Regions from separate parts of the Ligilactobacillus animalis genome, predicted to be linked through region 1. Evidence: predicted binding sites of a transcription regulator. Region 1 holds the regulator's gene; each other region holds the start of a gene.

The links. Region 1 encodes CtsR, which represses protease genes until heat stress. Its sites were predicted from a motif close to TTGGTCAAAAAAGGTCAAANA; they were not measured.
Region 2: the regulator CtsR is predicted to act here: its motif matches at 2,489-2,509, upstream of GSR62_RS02210 (ATP-dependent Clp protease ATP-binding subunit).
Region 3: the regulator CtsR is predicted to act here: its motif matches at 3,192-3,212, upstream of clpP (ATP-dependent Clp endopeptidase proteolytic subunit ClpP).

Annotation. Positions count from the first base shown of each region.
Region 1 is NZ_CP047141.1:1,610,372-1,615,415, forward strand. It holds gene GSR62_RS07935 (ATP-dependent Clp protease ATP-binding subunit) at 1-1,601, opposite strand, end outside; gene GSR62_RS07940 (CtsR family transcriptional regulator) at 1,620-2,090, opposite strand; gene GSR62_RS07945 (porin) at 2,202-2,585, opposite strand; tRNA gene GSR62_RS07950 (tRNA-Pro) at 2,719-2,792, opposite strand; gene GSR62_RS07955 (Gfo/Idh/MocA family protein) at 2,842-3,822, opposite strand; gene pnuC (nicotinamide riboside transporter PnuC) at 3,935-4,645, shown strand; gene GSR62_RS07965 (hypothetical protein) at 4,763-5,044, opposite strand, start outside.
Region 2 is NZ_CP047141.1:477,017-482,060, forward strand. It holds gene GSR62_RS02205 (DUF1827 family protein) at 1-132, opposite strand, end outside; gene GSR62_RS02210 (ATP-dependent Clp protease ATP-binding subunit) at 285-2,447, opposite strand; gene GSR62_RS02215 (hypothetical protein) at 2,597-2,785, shown strand; gene GSR62_RS02220 (phosphocarrier protein HPr) at 2,981-3,247, shown strand; gene ptsP (phosphoenolpyruvate--protein phosphotransferase) at 3,247-4,968, shown strand.
Region 3 is NZ_CP047141.1:1,234,882-1,239,925, forward strand. It holds gene GSR62_RS06060 (sugar-binding transcriptional regulator) at 1-498, opposite strand, end outside; gene rpoN (RNA polymerase factor sigma-54) at 845-2,131, opposite strand; gene GSR62_RS06070 (DMT family transporter) at 2,367-2,690, opposite strand; gene GSR62_RS06075 (MarR family winged helix-turn-helix transcriptional regulator) at 2,691-3,119, opposite strand; gene clpP (ATP-dependent Clp endopeptidase proteolytic subunit ClpP) at 3,281-3,871, shown strand; gene GSR62_RS06085 (PTS sugar transporter subunit IIC) at 3,933-4,985, opposite strand.

The DNA of each region.
Region 1 (5,044 bases):
GCTTTAGCGATCGAACTGATAGCCTCATCTTGGCCGACCACACGCTGGTGCAGGATCTTCTCTAAGCCGACCAGCCGTTGACTTTCAGTCTTCGTCAATTGGGTAACGGGCACGCCAGTCCATTCTGAAACGACAGTGGCCACATCTTCTTGGGTCACCACAGCTTTAAACTCGCCTTTAGCTTCTTCTTCGGCTTGTTTAGCTGTGAGTTTTTCAACTTTTTCTTTTAATTTCAACACTTCTTTGCGCAATTTAGCCGCGTCATCGAAGTTTTCGTGTAAGATCTCCTCATCATAGCTATCACTGACTTCTTTTAGCTTAGCTTTGGCTTTAGATAACTGACTGCTCTTTTCAGCACTCATGATCCGCAACCGCGCTGCTGCTTCGTCCATCAGATCGATCGCCTTATCTGGCAAGAAGCGCTTCGTGATATAGCGCGAACTCAACTTGACGGCTGCATCTAAAGCATCATCGTTGATCTTGACTTTATGGTGCTTTTCATAGCGGGAACGGACACCCTTTAAGATCTCAAGGGTCGCTTGTTGGTCAGGTTCATCGACCATGACTGTCGCAAAGCGCCGTTCTAACGCAGGATCAGATTCAACGTATTTTTGATATTCATCTAATGTCGTCGCTCCGATGACTTGCACTTCACCCCGCGCTAGAGCAGGTTTTAAGATATTGGAGGCATCGATCGCACCTTCAGCCCCACCAGCGCCGATCAAAGTATGCATCTCATCGATAAACAAGATCACATTGCCATCACGGTAGACTTCTTCTAAGATCTTCTTTAGACGGTCTTCGAATTCGCCTCGGTATTTGGTACCAGCTACAAGCGAGCCCATATCGAGCATCATCAAGCGTTTCTTCGCCAAATTCTCAGGGACATCCCCATTGACGATCGCTTGGGCTAAGCCTTCTGCGACCGCTGTCTTACCCACACCAGGTTCGCCTAGTAATACTGGATTGTTTTTCGTCCGGCGACTTAAAACTTGGATCACACGCTTGACTTCACTGGTGCGCCCGATAACGGGATCGGTGTCTTCATTTTGTGCGATCGCCGTCATATCACGGGCTAAACCATCTAGCGTTTCTGTCTTAGAACGTTTTTGCGCTTCACTGGCTTGCTTAGCTAAACGTTGACGTTGGCGGTCAGTCATGCCCAATTGGCGCAACAACAACTGCCGCAAACGCCGAGTATCGACTTGTAAACTGTACAAGATCCGCGAAGATAAAATATTTTCATCATTTAATAGTGCCAATAATAAATGTTCGGTCCCGATCTTAGACGAACCCATCATCATCGCTTGGCGCAAGGCATCATTTAAGACGGCCTTGGATTTTGGTGAATATGGTAAATAACTATCTGGTGCTTGACGGCGCAAAGTCCCATACCCTGCGAGCCGCTCGATCTCTTCTTTGATATCGACACTACTTACGAGGTTTTGCCTTAAAACTTGACCGGCAACACCATTTTCCTCCAAAACAAGGGCTAACAATAAATGTTCGGTCCCGATCGCTTGGTGCTTGAAGTAGTTAGCCTGTTCTTGTGCAAGTAACAAGACTTGGTTAGCACTCGGTGTGTAAGATGTTGAATCCATAAGATCCCCTTCTTTCTATTATTGATCAGCACAACGCAGACGATTTAAAATGCGATTCAAGATCTTGGCACGGATCGCCTCTTCTAACTCATTGTCGGATAGTACTAGCGTGCTTTTCTCGATCGCAGTCGCTACTAAATGTGCTTCTTTATGTGTCAATAGCTCATTTTCATAGAGCGTTTGAATGATCTGAAATGCCTTGGTCTCGCTGATACTGGTCCCAACGTACTCGATCAATTCATCTAAAATATCCGGGTCACTGATCAAATCGACCTTGGCGATCCGAATATACCCACCTCCGCCCCGCTTACTCTCGACTAAATAGCCATTTTGCAAAGTAAAACGCGTCTTGATCACGTAATTGATCTGCGAAGGTACGCAGTCAAATTGGTCTGCGACTTCAGAACGTTTGATCTCAACTTGGGAAGCTTCAGCAAGAATACTCTTTAAATATCGTTCGATTATATCGGAAATATTGCGATTTTGCATAAAACTATCCTCAATCTGTTTGACTAACTTTGACTATAATTATAAACGTTATCCACCATGGTTGGCAATGAATTAGTGCTAATTTCTAGGGCTGATGATTTAAAATTTCCTTTATTTATCTGCCGTGAAGATCACTGCCCACACAACATGTTTAGCTGGGCAAAAATATACGAACTGAGCGCCCGTTCCTTTAGCCTGGTCAACTGAGATCGCTTGATCAGCATATTTAGCGGTCGGGCTAGTCGGATCTCTTTCCCATTTAGCATACTGTGTCTTCGTCCCCGTAAAGCTTTTTTCCTTGGTGTAACCTCTTTGCTCGTACGGCGCCAATAGCTCAGCCGTGATCTGGTCGAGCTCTTCTTTAGTATCGGCTTTAGTATAATGCTTAGCCGAACTACTGTGACTAGTTGTTGAAGAAACCACTTTATCTTTGACCGAGCTCGCTTTTTTAGCAGGTACGACTGCCACCGTGACACCGTTTTTGCCCCACGTCACGTGATAGCTACACCCACTGACTACGAGGACAAAAGCCCCGATCAGCAAAAGACAAACTGAGCGCTTTATTATGATTCCCCCTTTGAAACAAAAAGAGCCGTCCTGTATAGGTACGACTCTAACTAGTAATTGATCGGGATGACAGGATTTGAACCTGCGACCCCCACGTCCCGAACGTGGTGCTCTACCAAACTGAGCTACATCCCGAGAACAATTACTATTATAATACTAGTTTGTTAAATGTAAAAGGAAAATCTTATTTTTCTTCGGGATACACTAGACCCCAATCTCTTCTAAGCTCGGTCATGATCTCCATCACATCGGTCGAATAATCTAAGTGCATCACATTTTGGCCCCCAGAAACGGCTTGTTCCATATCAGTCACCTCATAGAACAAGGCATCTGCAGTTGCTCCACTTTCGATCACCTCTTGGCCACCATCAGCGGTATAAGTGATCGTTGCTTTTTGGCCCCGCGGATACTCATAGATCTCGATATATCCCTTATCAAAAGCGACCATCCCGCGTTTTGGTTGCTTAGCGTGCAACGTCAAAGCCAGTGTCGCCATTTCACCCGCTTCATTTTGCAATAAGATACCCGCTTGCTCGTCGACACCGCTGGGAGCTAATTTGACTTGGGATGCAACTTTATCGGGTTTTTGCGACATGAACCAGCGCGCAAAGGACAAAGCGTAGACCCCGATATCTAACAAAGCTCCTCCTGCCAACTCTGGGTTAAAGAAGCGATTGGTCATATCATAGTCTTTGTAGCTCCCAAAGTTCAACTGTAGCATGCGCAATTCACCCAAACGACCGCTTGCGATCACTTCGGCTAATTCTTTATAGATCGGCATATGGTACAACGTCATCGCTTCAGCCAAGATCACATTATTTTTTTCTGCCAGTTGCTTAGCTTCTGTCAGTTCAGCTGCATTCAATGTGATCGATTTTTCACAGAGCACATGTTTGCCCGCAGCTAAAGCTTGACGTAAATATTTGATGTGAGTGTTGTGTGGGGTCGAAATATAGATGATATCGACTTCAGGATCACTGAAGATGTCTTCGATCTGATCATAGACCTTAGTGACCCCATATTTTTTGGCAAAATCAACTGCCTTACTGTGTGTTCGATTAGCCACACCATATAAAGTACGCCCGTGAGCTGCCATGGCTTGTGCTAATTCATTTGCGATCACACCACAGCCTAAAGTTGCCCAATTATAATTTTTCAAAAAAATCCCTCCAGACTAATATTGCTACCTCGATCTTAGCAAAAACTTTCCCCCAAGACAAAGAACGTGAATTATCAACGTGATTGTTTTATCATATTCTTAAAGGAAGGTGATCACTATGACAAACACTTGGCTTTATAAGCAATTATTTACCAATTGGAAGAAATTTGAAGTTACCTATGTCAGCATTTTGATCTTGATCCAACTAGCCGTCTTTTGGATTGTCCCCGATAGCTTGATCGGTATGATCTCGGGGGTCACAGGTACGTTATCACTGGTTTACGGGATGAAAGGACGCAAGATTGCCTTTATCTTTGGGACGATCCAGTGTCTAGCCATGACTTATGTCGCTTGGATCAGTCATGCCTATGGTTCATTTGCAATGGACATCTTCTATGTCATCTCGCAACCCATCGGCTGGTTCATGTGGGGCCACGACCAAGCAACGCATCGTTTTTCGCCTGCTAGTCGCAAAAAACTCTTTGTTGGGGCTTTTGTCGCTTGGCTTATCGGCTGGTGGATCTTAGCTTTGTTACACGGACAACTACCGTATTTTGATTCGATCAATTTTGTCGTCAGTTTCATCGCTCAACTGCTCTACATCTTGAAATACCAAGAAAACTGGTCGCTTTGGATCGTGGTCAATCTTGCCAATATCCTCTACTGGTCGATCCTAAGCATCCAAGTCATGACCGGTGCCACTGATATCGGCTCTTTAGGTGCCTATCTCTCCCAAGTTGCCTTGCAAGCAGCCCTGCTCTTTAACTCGATCTATGCAACTAAAGTCTGGGCCAGCGGTGAAGCCGACAATGAAGGTGGAACTAAGTAAGGTGAGCGATCTTTTGTTCAATATTTGCTGTTCTATAATAGGTACGCTTGCAGCTATCACAACTACTGTAGTTAAAATTCAATGATATACAGAATAGGGCTAACTATCTAGTTAGCCCTATTCTGTATATTTTGTTGATTCTAGCTTGACGATTTCGCCATTTTGGAGCTGCAGTTCAAGCCCATTTTCAGCATACGGAGACTCAGCTTCAAAGCGCAGGCGGTAATTTCCATCCGGCAAGCCAACATAAGAAAGTTCTCGCAAACTATCAGTATTAAAAGCATATGGATCTTGAGTTGCGATATCAACATAGTAGTAATATAGCCCCTCTTTGACAAATTGTGGGATATCCAAATTATAGTAACCACCCAAAGGCAATTTTTTTTGCTGATTTTTAGC
Region 2 (5,044 bases), 770 kb from region 1:
AAAAGCATGTTTTTTCTTATAGACGACTTTTGAATTCCCTAAGGTATATACTTTGATGAAATGAACTGGTGATTTAACTAATTCATGTTGGATCATGCGTGAGTAGCTGTTGGTAACATCGATCAGTTGCATGTTGATTTCCCCCTTTGCTAAATATAGTAAAATTTTTGAAGTAAAATGTATGCTTCAAATTACCAATTCTATATATCTATTATAAACTATCTGACAAAAATGTTGAAAATAAAAAACTGGGAAGTTGGTAAAAAAACTCCCAGTTTGTTGAATTATTCAGTGACGTTTGCTTCGCTGATCACGATCGTATCGTCGGTCAGGTCGGCGTAAAAGTCTTTAACTTGGGGATGGTCAAGGTAAAAGTCGGTCACTTTGTCTTCGATCTGGTCTTGGATCGTACGGCGTAATGGACGCGCACCCATCTTAGGATCATAGCCCAATTCGACTAATTTCTGGCGAGCTTTGGTCGAAACTTTAAGTGACATTCCATTTTCTTGGAGCGTTTGGTCGACTTTTTCGAGCATCAACTCAACGATCTGGTCAAGATTTTCTTTAGTCAAAGCATTGAACTCGATAATATCATCAAAACGGTTCAAGAATTCTGGTTTAAAGTATTTAGTCAATTTATCGACCACAGAGTTAGGTGTGCTTTCCGTCGTGCCAAAGCCAACGTTGACGATCGGATCACCTGAACCAGCGTTACTTGTCATGATGATGATCGTATCTTTAAAGCTGACAGTCTTACCTTGTGAATCAGTCAAGCGACCATCATCTAAGATCTGTAAGAACATATGCATGACATCGGGATGAGCTTTTTCGATCTCATCTAATAAGATCAAGCTATATGGATGGCGCCGAACTTGTTCGGTCAATTGACCAGCTTCTTCATAACCAACGTAACCTGGAGGCGAACCGATCAATTTGGAGACGGAGAATTTTTCCATATATTCGCTCATGTCAAAGCGGATCATTGCTTCGGTCGTCCCGAATAATTCTAAAGCCAGTTGTTTAGCTGCTTCCGTTTTACCGACCCCTGTAGGACCGACAAACAGAAATGAACCGATCGGCCGGCCCGATTTATTAAAGCCGATCCGATTACGTCTGATCGAGCGGGCAACTTTATCAACGGCGCGGTCTTGGCCGATAACATTTTGCTTAAGTGTTTGCGCTAAGGTTTGTAATTGCGCTTGCTCTTTTTGTTTGAGTTCGCCGACAGGGATGGAGGTCATTTCTTCGACGATCTTTTCCATGTCTTGGGCGGTAACTTCGCTTTTAGCTTGGGGTTTAGCCGTTAAGTGTTCTTCTAGTTTAGCGACTTGATCGCGGTAAAATGCTGCTTTTTCGTAATCTTCTTGGTCTAAAGCAGCTTTTTTGTTTGCCTGAGCTTGGGTTATCTTAGCTTTGACTTCGCTTGGATCAAAGGCTTGCAAGGCTAGATTTTTACGCGAGCCGGCTTCATCTAAGAGGTCGATCGCTTTATCCGGCAAATAGCGGTCCTGAATGTAACGTGTCGAAAGCTGGATCGCACTTTCAAGAGCTTCATCAGTATAAGCAACTTGATGATAGCTTTCATATTTAGCGCGCAGGCCGTGTAAGATCGCTAAAGCTTCTTCTTTAGATGGTTCTTCGACTTGAACGGGTTGTAGACGCCGCGCTAAGGCAGCATCTTTTTCGATCGTCCGAAATTCGTTTAAAGTAGTAGCCCCGACGAGTTGAAATTCACCTCGAGCTAGAGCTGGTTTTAAGACGTTACCAGCATCCATGCTACCCTCAGCGTTCCCAGCGCCAACGATCTCATGGATCTCGTCGATAAAGAGGATGATATCTTGTTTTTGTTTCAATTCATCCATTAATTCTTGCATGCGTTGTTCAAATTGACCGCGGATCCCGGTCCCTTGGACTAAGGAAACAACGTCTAGGCGGATGACTTTTTTATTCAATAGTTTTTGTGGAACATCGCCGTCAACGATCTTTTGGGCAAGCCCTTCGACCACTGCAGTTTTACCAACGCCGGCTTCACCAGTAAGAACAGGATTGTTTTTAGTGCGACGATTCAAGATCTCAGTTACACGTTTTATCTCGCGGTCACGCCCAATGACGGGGTCAATCTGGCCCGCTTTAGCTTGGGCAGTGAGATCGAGCCCATATTTATCTAAAATGCTACCGTTATCCCCATTATCACCGGCTTTTGTTGGCGGTTCTTGTGCGGGTGTATGGCGCTGTTGATTTTGTTGGTTGATCTCTTTGAAGAAATCAGCGAATGGGTCACTACCAAAGGAATCTTGGAAGATACCATCTAAAGATGGAGGTAGTTGACTTTGATTTTTCAAAACGCGATAGCAGTTAGGACAAAGATCGATCGAAGTTTGGCGACCGTTGATGTTTGTTGTTAAATGTAGCGTAGCTTGGTTTTGCTGACAATTTTGGCATAACATAGCTATTCACGACCTTTCCGGTAAAATTTAATGTCAAAATTAGTTTGACCAACTTTGACCTTTGTAGCTTTATTATACAAATTTTTATCTTAAGTGCAAGCAAAAAAATCGGTGGTATAATTTAAAAATGTGCGAGAGGGGGTAGCAGGATGGAAAAAGATTATCAAGCTCTATTAGATCGCTTGCATGCAGGTGAGATCACAGAATTTGAGATCGAAACCGCTGAATTTATGGATTTTCAAAAAATTTTACTAAATTATAATTATCGGAAAAATGTAGTCGGCACAGCTAAACGTGGCGGCGGAGTTATCTATCATTATCATAAAAATGATAAATAAATTTTTTTTGACATATTATCAAAATGTTTAAGAGTGATGCCTTGTCTTGATAAATAATTCATGGTATTATCTTTTTATAGCAGGTGCAATACTTAGTGTAATCGCTAATGTAAACGAATTCTTTTGCAGCTGTAATCAATTTGTTTACTAATTGTTGCACAAATCTTATTTATATTTAAAGGAGCATGATCCACAATGGAAAAGAAAGAATTTCACGTAATCGCAGAAACAGGTATTCACGCACGCCCAGCTACACTTTTGGTGCAAGCTGCAAGTAAATTTAACTCAGATATTACTTTAGAATATCAAGGTAAATCAGTAAACTTGAAATCTATCATGGGTGTTATGTCATTAGGTGTAGGTCAAAACGCTGACGTTGTGATCTCTGCTGATGGTGCTGATGAAGCAGAAGCAATCGCTGCTATCACAGAAACAATGACAAAGGAAGGACTTGCTGAATAATGACGAAAATGTTGAAGGGTATCGCAGCTAGTGACGGAATTGCAGCCGCAAAAGCCTACATGCTCGTGCAACCTGACCTTTCATTTTCTGAAACCAGCATCTCTGATCCAGAAGCTGAGATTAAGCGTTTAGATGATGCTGTTGCAGCCTCCAAGAGTGAGCTTGAAGCTATTAAGCAAAAAGCTGCCCAAAACTTAGGTGCTGAAGAAGCTGAAGTTTTTGAAGCGCACTTGACGATCTTGGCTGACCCTGAAATGATTGGTCAAATCGAAAATCAAATCAAGAATGAAAAAGTTAATGCTGAAGCTGCGTTGAAGAGCGTGACCGACATGTTTATCTCCATGTTTGAAGGTATGACAGACAATGCTTACATGCAAGAACGTGCAGGTGATATTCGTGACGTAACTAAGCGTGTTATGAGTCATTTGTTGGGTGTAACTTTACCTAACCCAGCTTTGATCAACGAAGAAGTCGTGATCGTAGCGCATGACTTGACACCATCTGATACAGCACAGTTAGACCGCAATTTTGTTAAGGGCTTTATCACTGATATCGGTGGGCGGACATCGCACTCGGCTATCATGTCAAGAACGCTTGAGATCCCTGCAGTTGTAGGTTCTGGCTCAGCAACGACTGAGATCAAAGAAGGCGATATGGTCATTATTGATGGTATTGCTGGGGATGCAGTTGTTGATCCAACTGCCGAACAATTGGCTGAATATGAACAAAAAGCTGCTGATTTCAAAGCTCAAAAGGCTGAATGGCAACAATTAAAAGATGCTAAATCTGTTTCCAAAGACGGCAAAGAAGTTATCTTAGGGGCTAATATTGGTACACCTAAGGATGTTACAGGTGCTGTTGACAATGGGGCAGAAGCAGTTGGCTTGTTCCGTTCTGAATTCTTATACATGGATGCAAGTGAGCTTCCAACAGAAGAAGAACAATTCGAAGCTTATAAAGAAGCAGTTGAAGGCATGGACGGCAAACAAGTTGTTGTACGTACAATGGATATCGGTGGGGATAAAGATCTTCCTTACCTACCACTACCAGAAGAAGAAAACCCATTCTTGGGTTACCGTGCGATCCGTATCTCGTTAGATCGCCAAGATATCTTCCGTACTCAATTGCGTGCGTTGTTACGTGCTTCTCACTATGGACGTTTGGCTATCATGTTCCCAATGATCGCTACTGTCAAGGAATTCAAAGATGCTAAGGCGATCTTTGAAGAAGAAAAAGCTAAGTTAGTTAAAGAAGGTATCCCAGTTTCTGACGATATCGAAGTCGGAATGATGATGGAGATTCCTGCTGCTGCAATGATCGCAGACAAGTTAGCTAAGTACGCTGATTTCTTTAGTATCGGAACCAATGACTTGATCCAATACTCGATGGCAGCTGACCGTGGTAACGAACGTGTATCTTACCTTTACCAACCATATAACCCATCTATCTTGCGTTTGATCAAGAACATCATTAATGCTTCTCATAAAGAAGGCAAGTGGACTGGTATGTGTGGTGAAATGGCTGGCGATCAAGTTGCTGTGCCATTGTTGCTTGGTTTAGGCTTAGATGAATTCTCAATGAGTGCAACTTCGATCTTGAAGACACGTAGCTTGTTGAAGAAACTTGATTCAGTTAAGATGCAAGAATTAGCTCAAAAAGCAGTTGAAGATTGCGAAACAACTGAAGAAGTTGAAGCTTTAGTAGCTGAATACACGAAGTAAAATTTGATCAACTTATCTTAAAGAGAAGAGGCCGGAAAGAGATTTCTGGTCTCTTTTTGTCTAAAATCAGTCGAGA
Region 3 (5,044 bases), 380 kb from region 1:
ACTGATATCGGGCGTCAAACACGCAGCGATCTGCGCCATCGTCGTCCCGCCCATAGCCGCAATAATATTACGCCCACGAGGCAATAACGTCTTAAGTGTGTTGGTAACAAGTCTTCCCATCTCATTAACTACCTGTGTCTGATCATCGCTATCACCAGCAACGACCAAGCAATTCTCGATCCCAAGTTTTTGGCTCAAACGTAATTCCAATTGCTTAAGATCTAATAATTGATCGATAAAACTTGCTAACCCCTGAATAACTTCTTTACCCTTATCTGTCAAGACCATCCCAGACTTAGTCGCTGCGACGAGTTCTTGTTGTTTTAGGCAATCTGCCTCACTCCGTAAGATCCGCTCGCTCATGCCCAAGGCTTCGGCTAATGAACGTCTACCTATTGGTCCAAATGTTGCAATCTGCTTTAGCACTGCATATCTTCGACTTAAGGTATCGATCACATCTGGAACGATCCGCTCGATCCACTCGATCTCTTGGTGCATAATCTTCGTCTCCCTTTCTGTGGGACATGAAACGTCCAGAGGTTGGACAGCTCATTGCTGAGCTGATCGCTTAAGTAAGTCATCGTGAATTATCTTATCGTGATGACCCACTCCCCCAAGCACAATGAAATTATAACAACAATATTTCCCTTTTGCAAGGTATTGCGCGCGAAAATTCAATAAAAAAAAACGAAAATCACTTAGTCACACTACCGACTATCCGAAGTTTTAGCATTTCACAAGTGTGATCGTTTATAAATTAACGAACTTTAACTCTAAAACACACAGTGATCGCCCGTAATTCAAGGAACGATCAGGTTTTTTAGAAAATACTTTACTTAGTCACTTAAAATCTTTTTCGCTTACTTGAAGAAGCGATATTTAATTTTTCACGATACTTAGCCACCGTTCTACGGGACACTTTTAGTCCATCACCCTGTAACCGCTCTGCCAATTTTTGATCTGAAAGTGGCTTATGTTTATCTTCGGCTCCGATATAAGTCTGGATCTTTTTATACACTTCATCAACACTAGTTTCATTACCAGCTTGATCAGTATTAACTGCCTGGGAAAAGAAACTCCGTAATTCAAAGACCCCAAAATCGGTTTGCAAATACTTACCATTGACTGCCCGACTGACTGTTGATTCATGTAACTGTAGTTTTTGTGCTACATCACGCAATAGCATCGGTTTTAAGGGATGCTCTGGAACCGTAAAAAATTCTGGTTGGCGCGCTAAGATCTCTGCCCCGACCCGCTCGATCGTACTTTGCCTTTGAGCTAACTCAGCTACCAAAGTTTGATATTGCTTCTTTTTTTCTTTTAAATAATCAGCCACGCTTTGATCGAGTTCACCGACTAAACTTTCATAGTAACTCTTGCGGAAAATGACCCGCGGTTTGACTAAAGTAGTTGATTCTGCTTGAAGAGTACCATCAACATTTTTAACGATCAGGTCTGGTGCGATATAAGCGGTTTCACTTTGATCGTAAGCTTTGCCTGGGGCAGCTGACAAAGTTTTTAGATAATCGATCAATGCTTGCATCTGCTTTAGATCGATCGCCATTTTTTTAGCGATCTGTTCCCATTTACTTTGGGTAAAAAGTTCAAAATGCTCGGCGATCACACGATAAGCTAGGTCATCACGCCCTCGTTCACTTTCAATTTGAAGTAACAAGCATTCCTGCAGATCGCGCGCACCGACACCAGGAGGATCTAAGCGCCACAAAAGAGTCAAAGCATCATCAAGTGTTGTTTGGTCGATTTTTTTATCACGGACCAGCTTTTTGGTATCCAGCTTTAGGTACCCATTTTGGTCTAAGTTTTGAACAAAGTAAACGACCCAATCCCGTAAAACGGTTTTTCGCATCGTCAGATTAACTTGATCAAGCAAATAATCAAAAAGTGAGCTAGTCTTGCTGGGCGGGGTCACAAAATCTGGCAAGGGCTGTCCGCTTGAGCTACCATTAAATGAAACAGCCACAAAAGGGTTATCCAATTCGATCTGTGAGAGATAGTCTTGAAGTTCGCTAGCATTAAATTTGAGCATTTGGATCGATTGTTGCATTTTTTGCGTCATGATCAACTTACCTTGTTGTTTTTGTTGTAATGTTGTATCTTGTCTAAGTTTCATTTTTTTATCCTTTTTGCAAATTTATACTTGTAATTATATCAAATATATTTTAATATAATAAAGTACGCATCGCTAGTGTAATGGATCGCACGCAAGATTCCGGTTCTTGTAATCTGGGTTCGACTCCCAGGTGATGCATCAAAAACTACGGTAATAGCATCTCATTTTGGTAATGAGGTGCTATTTTTTTGTAAAAAAATAACAGCTAACATTTACCGTTAAGCTGTTATTGTGCTTAATGACTTGTTCCAAATAAATTAACGATGACTACCCCGATCAAGATCAAGGAGATCCCTAATAAGGTCAACCAATTGATGCTTTCCTTAAAATAAAAAACACTGACTGCTGTCGCTAAAACGATCCCGATACCCGACCAGACCGCATAAGCCAAACTCAGATCTAGATTTTCTAACGACTTAGTTAAAAAGAAGAAACATAGCCCATACGCAACTAATGCTAAAGTCGAAAATGATAGTCTCGTAAACCCATCTGACATCTTCAAAAAAGTCGTTCCTAAAAATTCACCGATGATCGCTGTTGCTAAATATACATAACTCATTTATTCTTCTACCTGTCCTTTCAAATTGGTCAACATCTCTTCATTTAAATCGTTCAATAAGCGCAACTTTTCTATCCCTAAAGCTTGCGCAGCTTTTAATTCCTTAGTTCGTAATTCTACCAAAACTGTCCGCGCCTGCTCTTGTCCAACTTCATTTAAATATAAGATCTTACTGCGTTTATCAGTCGGATCGGGAAGGGTCATGATCTTTTCTTCTCGGCTCAACTTGTTGACTATTGAAGTAACAGTCTGTTTAGGCAGACCTGTTTCTTTGATCAAACATGTCAACGGTAATTTAAAGTCATGATTTTCAAACACTATAAATATATAAAGCAATGATGACGTGAGCCGATTTTTAGCGATCAACTGATCATAAACATGGTTAAATGCGATCCAATCTGCAGTATAACGTTTTAGCTCGTTTTCCATTTTCGCCTCTCCTTTTTAGTCCGATTTCGTACTAAATAATAATAGGAATTTTTAGCAAATGCAAGTTTATTTGATTTGACCATTTTTGACCAATAGGTTACAATAGCAATACACAGTCAGTCACTGACTTCAAATTTATTAATATTGCGGAGGTTCCCACTATGAATTTAGTTCCTACAGTTATTGAACAATCATCTCAGGGAGAACGTGCTTATGATATCTATTCTCGTCTCTTAAAAGACCGGATCATCATGGTTTCAGGTGAAGTTAACGATGATATGGCAAATGCGATCATCGCCCAATTACTTTTCTTAGATGCTCAAGATCCTGAAAAAGATATCTATATGTATATCAACTCTCCCGGTGGTTCCGTTTCAGCTGGATTAGCAATTTATGATACTATGAATTTTGTTAATGCAGATGTGCAAACGATCGTTATGGGAATGGCAGCTTCAATGGCTTCTGTTTTAGCTACAGCTGGTGCTAAAGGCAAGCGCTTTGCATTACCTAACTCAGAGATCATGATCCACCAACCATTAGGCGGGGCACAAGGTCAATCAACTGAGATCCAGATCGCAGCTGAACACATCTTGAAGACACGCAAATTGATCAACGAGATCTTAGCCGAACATTCTGGACAAGATATCGAAACGATCGATCGTGACACTGAACGGGATAACTTCATGACCGCACAACAAGCAGTTGACTACGGTTTGATCGATGGGATCATGAAAAATAAAAAGAAAAAATAATCATTAAAAAACAAGAGTGTGAAATATGCGAGCAACGCATATGTTTCACACTCTTGTTTTTTTAGTTTGTCTTCAATAATAGATCTGTCGCAGAAATGAGCTTTTTCTTATCGATAAAAATGTATTTCATTAGATAGCCTAAGAGAACAGGCAGTACTACGAACAAACAGCTCAAACTTAAGATACTCAACCAACCTGGCGCCATAAAACCGTATGCTGTCAGCGGTCCGACCAAGCCACTAAAGCCAAAGCCAGCACTCATCGGTGTACCTTGAATATTGAATATTGCGCCTAAACCACCCATGATCGCCGAACTGATGACTACCGGCAGATAAAGAATAGGTTTTTCCAGCATATTGCCCATTTGGATCTTGGGAGTACCAAAGAAGTGAGCTATCACAGTTCCCAAGCTATTGACTGAACTTCCCATGATCGCTAAAGTGAATGCCCCAGCAGTAATACCTAAATTAGCCGATCCTGAAGCGATCCCCGTGATCCCGATCGCAGCTGCGATCCCAACTGAACTGATCGGTGAACAGATCAACACTGCAAACGAGATACCCATTAAGATCCCCATCAAAATAGGTTGTAAGAGCGTAAAGGTTTTGATCCCAGCTCCGATAAAACCAGTCACGGCTTTAACATAAGGCAAGACCCACAAACCTAAACTACCACCAATAATGATCACAATGATCGGCAACAATAAGATCGTATAATTTTTTAATTTATTTCCGATTAACTGAGCCAAGAGGACCGCAAAAACGATCGTTAGCCCAACGTTGATCACATCACCCGTTCCAGCTAAGCCAAATCCTTGCTGCGTTTTTACGATCACGCCCGAACCGACCATCGCAGCCCCAGCGACCGAACTCATCTGGACCATATTCATCTTAAAAAGATAACCGACGCTAAAACCCGCCATCGCCGGTAGTAGACTCATATTAAATATAGTGATATCCAAGACTGCATGCGCAAATGTCGGCCAGATCTTCGCCAAAGCTTGCATTAATTGTCCCAACAAAGCCCCTGGGATCAATGAGACTACCACCCCCATGCTGATACCGTTCAATACATTCAAGGTAAATTCACGTCCCGTTATTTTCTTCACACTCATAAAAAATTCCCCCTTGACCTTTTTGGTCGCTTTAATAATTGTTAATCTACCCAAAAATA